2 linked regions of the Ketobacter alkanivorans genome follow. The protein of the gene in region 2 interacts with the protein of the main gene of each other region in a pairwise test. Links are inferred from orthologs where the notes say so. Each region holds a gene or a part of one and is shown on either strand. Other genes may lie near its edges.

Region 1 (3,262 bases), 1.7 Mb from region 2 along the record:
CCGCTGCCCGGTAAGATCCTGCAACTCTGGCCAATCCAGCAGAGTCTCGCTGGTGGCTCCCTGCTGGGCGGTTTTCAGATTCAGTCCCCACCCTGACATGGCCTCACCACTGGCAGGCCCGACCGCCAACCATTGCTGCTGCACCGGCCACTGAGGCCAGTAATCCGACAGTGCATCCAACCCCAGCCGCGCAGCGTTGGAGGAAACACAGATGACAAAGGCGTATCGATCCAGATCCAGTATCAGATTGCGCTGCAACGGGCCGATCTCAATCGGCTCGATCTGCAGCGTCGGCAAACTGATGACTTCGGCCCCAGCCTGCAACAAGGGCTCCCGGAGGGCAGCAGCCTGATCCAGAGGCCGGGTTACCACCACGGTAACGCCGTCGAGACTTGCCGTTAACGACTCGCTCATGGTTCGGACTGATACAACCGATCCAGAATCAGGCGGGCCCCCTGCCGCAGCAGCTCGTCCGCCAGCTCGTGGCCCAGAGCCTCTGCCTGATCGCGAGGGCCACGGACCTCATGACGTACAATTTTGGACCCATCCGGTTCGCCCACCAGCCCGCGCAGCCATATTTGATCGCCTTCGAGCACAGAATAACCGGCAATAGGCACCTGACAACCACCCTCCAGACGATTATTCATGGCCCGTTCCGCCGCCACCCGCGTGGTGGTGTCTGCGTGCTTCAAACACTGCAGCAATTCAATGGTATGGGCATCATCCAGACGACATTCAATACCTACCGCGCCTTGCCCCACCGCTGGCAGGCTTTCCTCGGCAGGCATGGCGCGACGAATGCGCTCATCAAAACCCAGACGCTTCAAACCGGCCGCAGCCAGAATAATGGCATCAAACTGGCCATCATCCAGCTTGGCCAGGCGAGAATTAACATTACCCCGCAAGTCGACAATTTTAAGGTCCGGACGCCGCTCACGCACCTGGGCCTGACGGCGCAGGCTGCAGGTGCCCAGCACCGCCCCCTGAGGCAAGTCGTCTATGGATTCATAATGATTGGAAACAAAAGCATCGCGGGGATCTTCCCGCTCACAGATCACCACCAGACCAAGTCCTGGTGGAAACTCCACCGGAACATCTTTCATGGAGTGCACGGCGATGTCGGCACGCTGCTCCAGCATGGCGACTTCCAGCTCTTTAACAAACAGGCCTTTGCCCCCCACTTTGGCCAGCGGCGTGTCGAGAATCACATCACCGCGGGTTTTCATACCCAACAGCTCAACCCGAAGGCCGGGGTGGGCCTGCTCCAGTTTGGATTTAACATATTCGGCCTGCCACAGGGCCAGGGGGCTTTGTCGGGTGGCGATACGTAATACGTTGTCTGTCATAGGGTTCTGCCTCAATATCTATGGCAGCAACCCTATCACATCAGAGCCTTTGAAGCAGCTTCTTCACCGCCGAGGCATGGCGCCGACTGACGGTCAAACGCTCGGCTATACCCTGTATTCTAAGCTGATATTGGCTGCCCTTATGCTCCATTCCCTCAACGTAGTCCAGCGCCACCAGTGCATTGCGATGGATGCGAAAAAAGCGCTCGCCAAATTCGGTTTCCAGATCCTTCAGGGTTTCATCCAGCAAGGTCTCGCCCTGACTATGGCGCACGGTGACGTACTTTTGATCGGCAAGAAAATAACGCACATCCGCCACCGGGATCAGCTCGATGCCGCGACGGCTGCGGGCACTGATGTATTCCCGCTCACTGCTGTCAGGGTCATGCTCTTCGCCCAGCTCTTTGCGCACGGCACTCATCTGCGCCTTATTGATACGGCTGGCTTTGCTGAGGGCACCTTCCAGGTCTTCCTGGCGCACGGGTTTCAGCAGGTAATCCACCGCATTCACTTTGAAGGCTTCAATGGCATGCTCATCGTAGGCAGTACAGAATATTATCGCAGGGGGGTTGTCACCATCACTGAGGCGGGAGGCCGCCTGCAAGCCGTCCATACCGGGCATACGGATGTCCAGCAGAATCAGTTCAGGATGCACTCGGGGGACCATCTCCAGCAGCTCTTGGCCATTTTCGGCCTCCCCGACACACAGGGTTGCTGGGATTTTCTCCAACATTCGTCGCATACGGTCACGAGCCAGGGGCTCGTCATCACATATCAACACTCGAATCATCGGACCACACTTCTCTTATTGTTCTCTTATTTTGGGTGCACGAATCAGGTGAGCTTTTCGTCATATTGATAACCTTAGCATGGATCCGGAGCCAAAATAGAGCACCAATTCAACCTTTTTGGATACTCTGTATACTTATGCGGCCAGATTCAACCTGTTTTAACCGGATAAGGGTACGACAACCGGGTGATATACCGACTACCTTCGGCATACCCGGTCAGTTTGGCGCGATCACCGTACAGGGCCGCCAACCGGTTGCGGGTATTCTCCAGGGCCATCCGGTTGCCGCCGGATTCCACATCAGCCCCCTTTTCCACAAAAGGATTGGTGATCGTCAGCTCAAACACCCCATGGGAGTAACTGGCGCGAATCTCCACGATCCCCCCTTGCGGCAACGGCTGCACCCCATGCAATACCGCGTTTTCCAGCAGAGGCTGTAAGGTGAGCAACGGAATCATCACCTCTTTAGGTACAGAGCGAATATCCCATTGCACATCCAGGCGCTTACCCAGGCGCAGCTTTTCGATATTGAGATACTTATTGCACAGTTCGAACTCCTCATCCAACGGCACCTGATTGCCCACATGGTGAAGGCTGGCCCGAAACAAGGCAGAAAGATCCTCCACCACCGTTTCAGCAGTGCGAGGATCGGTTTCAATCAAGCTGGCAATGATATTCATGCTATTGAACAAAAAGTGCGGCCGAATACGAGACTGCAATGCCTGTATACGGTGCAGCAATTCTGACTGCCGACGGGCAATCAGCATGGCCTGCAGGTAAAAATAGCGAATCACCAGACCACCAATGATGGCGGCAATCACCACATGCGTCAGCACAGAATTGGAGAATACGATCGCCAGCAGTGAGCCTTGCGGGTTGAAACTGAACCATACCTGACTGAGCACGCTCATCAGCCAGGTATTAGCAGGGATCAGCAGGTAGCTTAGCAATACCGCCCGCTGCTGCGGCAGGCTGCGCAGATAGCCCCTCAGCTTACAAAGAATCGCCGCACTGGACAGTGCCACCCACTGCACAAACAGCGACACCAGCCCCAACTGCATCCAATCGAATGCCATTAAACTGCTGCCAACCAGCACAATCACCAGAGAAAACAGCTCGGCAATCA
Region 2 (3,240 bases):
CATCCTCGCCTTCTACGCCCAAAGGCATCATGCCGTTCTTTTTGACTTGCTCGCGAACGTTGTCGGCAATGGATTTGACGTGGCGGTTGGAGGTTCCACTGGCCACGATCATCAGATCCGCAACGCTGGTGAGGGGTTTGACATCCAATACCACGATGTCTTTGGCTTTCATGTCTTCCAAAGCGTTCATGGTGATGTCTTTCAGAGTTTGAAGGTCAGTCATTGGATCTGTTTTCGTTCCTGTAACCGTAAAGTTTGTTTTGTTGAATATAGGCCCAAACGGCGTCTGGTAACAGAAAACGGGGCGTGATGCCCTCTGCAATCTGTTGCCGTAGCTTGGTGGCGGAGATATCCAGTGCGGTGGTTTCGTGTACGTGGATCTTGCCGGCCGGGCAGGTTTTCAGCTCATCGGCCGGGCATTGCAGTTGTTGCAGCAACTGGTATTCGGTGGTGTCGTCTTCGGGCAGCTTGTTGCCTGGGCGATGGGCTACCCACAGGTGTGCCACGGTGAGAATCGTTTGCCATTCATGCCAGTTACTGAACTGGTTGAAGGCATCCATCCCCATAATAAACACCAGCTGTGCAGCATCGCCGATCTGCTCCCTTACGTGCAGCAAAGTGCTGACGCTGTACGAGGGGTCATTACGGGTGATTTCCCAGTTATCCACTTCAAACCCGGGCACGCCGATGCAGGCCAGCTCCGCCATGGTGAGGCGATGTTTGGCGGTGGTGTCCGGCGATTCCCGATGAGTCGGCACGTGACAAGGCACCAGACGTACAAAGTCCAGTGACAGTCTCGACTTAGCCTCCCACGCCAGGCGCAGATGGCCGGTGTGAATCGGGTCGAAGGTGCCGCCCAGAACGCCGGTGGCGTTAGACGCGGATTTGTCCATCGCCCAGCACTATGTATTTCTGTGAGGTGAGCCCTTCCAGCCCAACCGGGCCGCGAGCGTGGATTTTGTCGGTGGAAATGCCAATTTCGGCACCCAATCCGTATTCAAAACCGTCGGCAAAGCGGGTGGATGCGTTGACCATCACCGAGCTGGAGTCTACTTCGGCGAGGAAGCGGCGGGCCAGCGTGTAGTTTTCGGTGATAATGCTTTCGGTGTGCTGCGAGCTGTACTGGTTGATGTGATCGATTGCCGCATCCAGATCATCCACTACCCGGATCGCCAGAATGGGGGCCAGGTATTCGGTTTGCCAGTCGGCCTCGGTGGCGCTGACGCAATCAATAATGGCGCGGGTTTGCTCGCAGCCACGCAGCTCCACGCCTTTTTCAGCATATAACTGCGCCAGCTTGGGCAGAATCAAATCCGCTACGGCGCTGTGTACCAGCAAGGTTTCCATGGCGTTACACACGCCATAGCGATGGGTTTTGGCATTGATGGCAATGTCGATGGCTTTTTGTGGATCGGCCTCGGCATCAATATAGACATGGCAGATGCCGTCCAGATGCTTGATAACCGGCACGCGGGCATCGTTGCTGATGCGCTCAATCAGGCCTTTGCCGCCACGGGGAACAATTACGTCCACGTAGGCGGGCATGGTGATCAGTTCGCCAACGGCAGCACGGTCGGTGGTTTCCACGACCTGCACAGCGCTATGAGGCAGACCTGCCTGCTCCAGGCCCTGAGCGATGCAGCGGGCGATGGCTTGATTGCTGTTGATGGATTCAGAGCCGCCCCGCAAAATGGTGGCATTGCCCGATTTCAGGCAGAGGCTTGCGGCTTCCACCGTAACGTTTGGGCGCGATTCGTAGATGATGCCAATCACACCCAGAGGTACGCGCATTTTGCCTACCTGTATGCCGCTGGGGCGATAATTCATATCACTGATTTCGCCGACGGGGTCGGGCAGGGCGGCTACTTGCTGTAAGCCTTCGATCATGGTGTCGATGCGTGCGGGGGTCAGCTCCAGACGATCCAGCATAGCTGGCTCCAGTCCATTGTTACGGCCGTTGTCCAGATCGATCTGGTTCGCCGCTGTCAGTGCTTCGCGCTGAGCCTCGATGGCTTCTGCGATGGCGATAAGCGCAGCGTTTTTTACACCGGTGTTGGCTTTCGCCATTTGGCGCGACGCAGCACGGGCCTGTTGACCCAATTGGGTCATATAGGCTTTTACATCCATGGGAATGGTAACCTTGTTTACTGATTGGTTGGGAACAAGAGCGGGATTATACCGCTAAACCAGCATCACTGCTATGCGGGCGCCGATCAGGACGTCAGTGAATAGCGTCCACTGATGCGGGTAAGCTCGCCGCTCTGGCCCAATTTCAGAAATTCAGCCACCAGAAACGGATCCAGATGATGGCCGGACAGGGATTGCAGCTCCTGAAAGGCGGTCTCCACGCTCCAGGCTTCTTTATAGGGGCGGCGGCTGGTGAGGGCGTCGTAGATATCCACAATAGAGACTATGCGAGCACTGAGGGGGATGTCTTTGCCTTGAATGCCATAGGGGTAGCCACTGCCATCAAAGCGCTCGTGATGGGCCACTGCAATGTCGGCTGCGTGCTGGTAAAAGGGGCGGTTGCCCAGCAGCTCTTTGCCTTTGATGGGGTGCGTGCGCATGATCTCCCATTCGGCGTCATTGAGCGGGCCAGGCTTGCGCAGTATCGAGTCCGGGATGCCCAGCTTGCCAACATCGTGCATCATGCTGGAATAGCCGTATTCTTTTGCTGTGCGTTTGTCGATGCCCAGATGCAGTGAAAACGCTTCTACGTAATCTTTCACCCGAGCAATGTGGTTGGCGGTGTCCACATCCTTAAGATCACAGGCTGTGGCCAGCTTGTATATGGTCTCTATATTGGTTTCAAAGATTTCTCGGGTGCGCTCGGATATTTTTTCTTCCAGCAGGGCACTGAATTCGATCAGCTCCTGGTTCAGGCGAAATTGTTCTTGCACCAGTACCCGGTTGCGCAGGTGCGCTTGCACCCGGCTGCGCAATTCCAATTCGCGGAATGGTTTTTGGATGAAGTCACTCACGCCCAGGCTGAGCAGGTCATACAGGACGGGTTTTTCCTGTTCGGTTGTGATCACTACAATCGGTATCTGATCGAATTCGTGATGCGAGCGAATCAAATTGCACAGCTCTTTACCGTCCATCACCGGCATGAACAGATCGGTGATGATAAGGTCAAAGTCGGCGTTGCACTTCAAGAGGTCCCAAGCCTGCTTGCCATTATCGCAAAGCGTGACAATGCAGTTTTCGGCGGGCAATACGGCTTCATAGAATTGTTGTAGG

What was found.
Region 1: the proteins of Kalk_RS16280 (region 2) and Kalk_RS09155 interact in binary tests that used the Escherichia coli proteins (3 or more experiments, as listed by UniProt). The link is inferred for Ketobacter alkanivorans from one-to-one orthologs.

Annotation. Positions count from the first base shown.
Region 1 is NZ_CP022684.1:2,115,806-2,119,067, forward strand. The notes cover bases 261-3,198. They hold Kalk_RS09155 (LytR/AlgR family response regulator transcription factor), read right to left. Parts: upstream 2,134-3,198; coding sequence 1,387-2,133; downstream 261-1,386. Other genes in these bases: Kalk_RS09145 (uroporphyrinogen-III synthase), read right to left, coding at 261-414; hemC (hydroxymethylbilane synthase), read right to left, coding at 411-1,346; Kalk_RS09160 (sensor histidine kinase), read right to left, coding at 2,286-3,198. In the rest of the region: more of Kalk_RS09145, read right to left, coding at 1-260; more of Kalk_RS09160, read right to left, coding at 3,199-3,262. UniProt on the Escherichia coli protein: Member of the two-component regulatory system BtsS/BtsR, which is part of a nutrient-sensing regulatory network composed of BtsS/BtsR, the low-affinity pyruvate signaling system YpdA/YpdB and their respective target proteins, BtsT and YhjX.
Region 2 is NZ_CP022684.1:3,828,319-3,831,558, forward strand. Bases 1-2,916 are described here. They hold Kalk_RS16280 (glutamate-5-semialdehyde dehydrogenase), read right to left. Parts: upstream 2,128-2,916; coding sequence 874-2,127; downstream 1-873. Other genes in these bases: rsfS (ribosome silencing factor), read right to left, coding at 1-223; nadD (nicotinate-nucleotide adenylyltransferase), read right to left, coding at 216-893; Kalk_RS16285 (response regulator), read right to left, coding at 2,214-2,916. In the rest of the region: more of Kalk_RS16285, read right to left, coding at 2,917-3,240. UniProt on the Escherichia coli protein: Catalyzes the NADPH-dependent reduction of L-glutamate 5-phosphate into L-glutamate 5-semialdehyde and phosphate. The product spontaneously undergoes cyclization to form 1-pyrroline-5-carboxylate.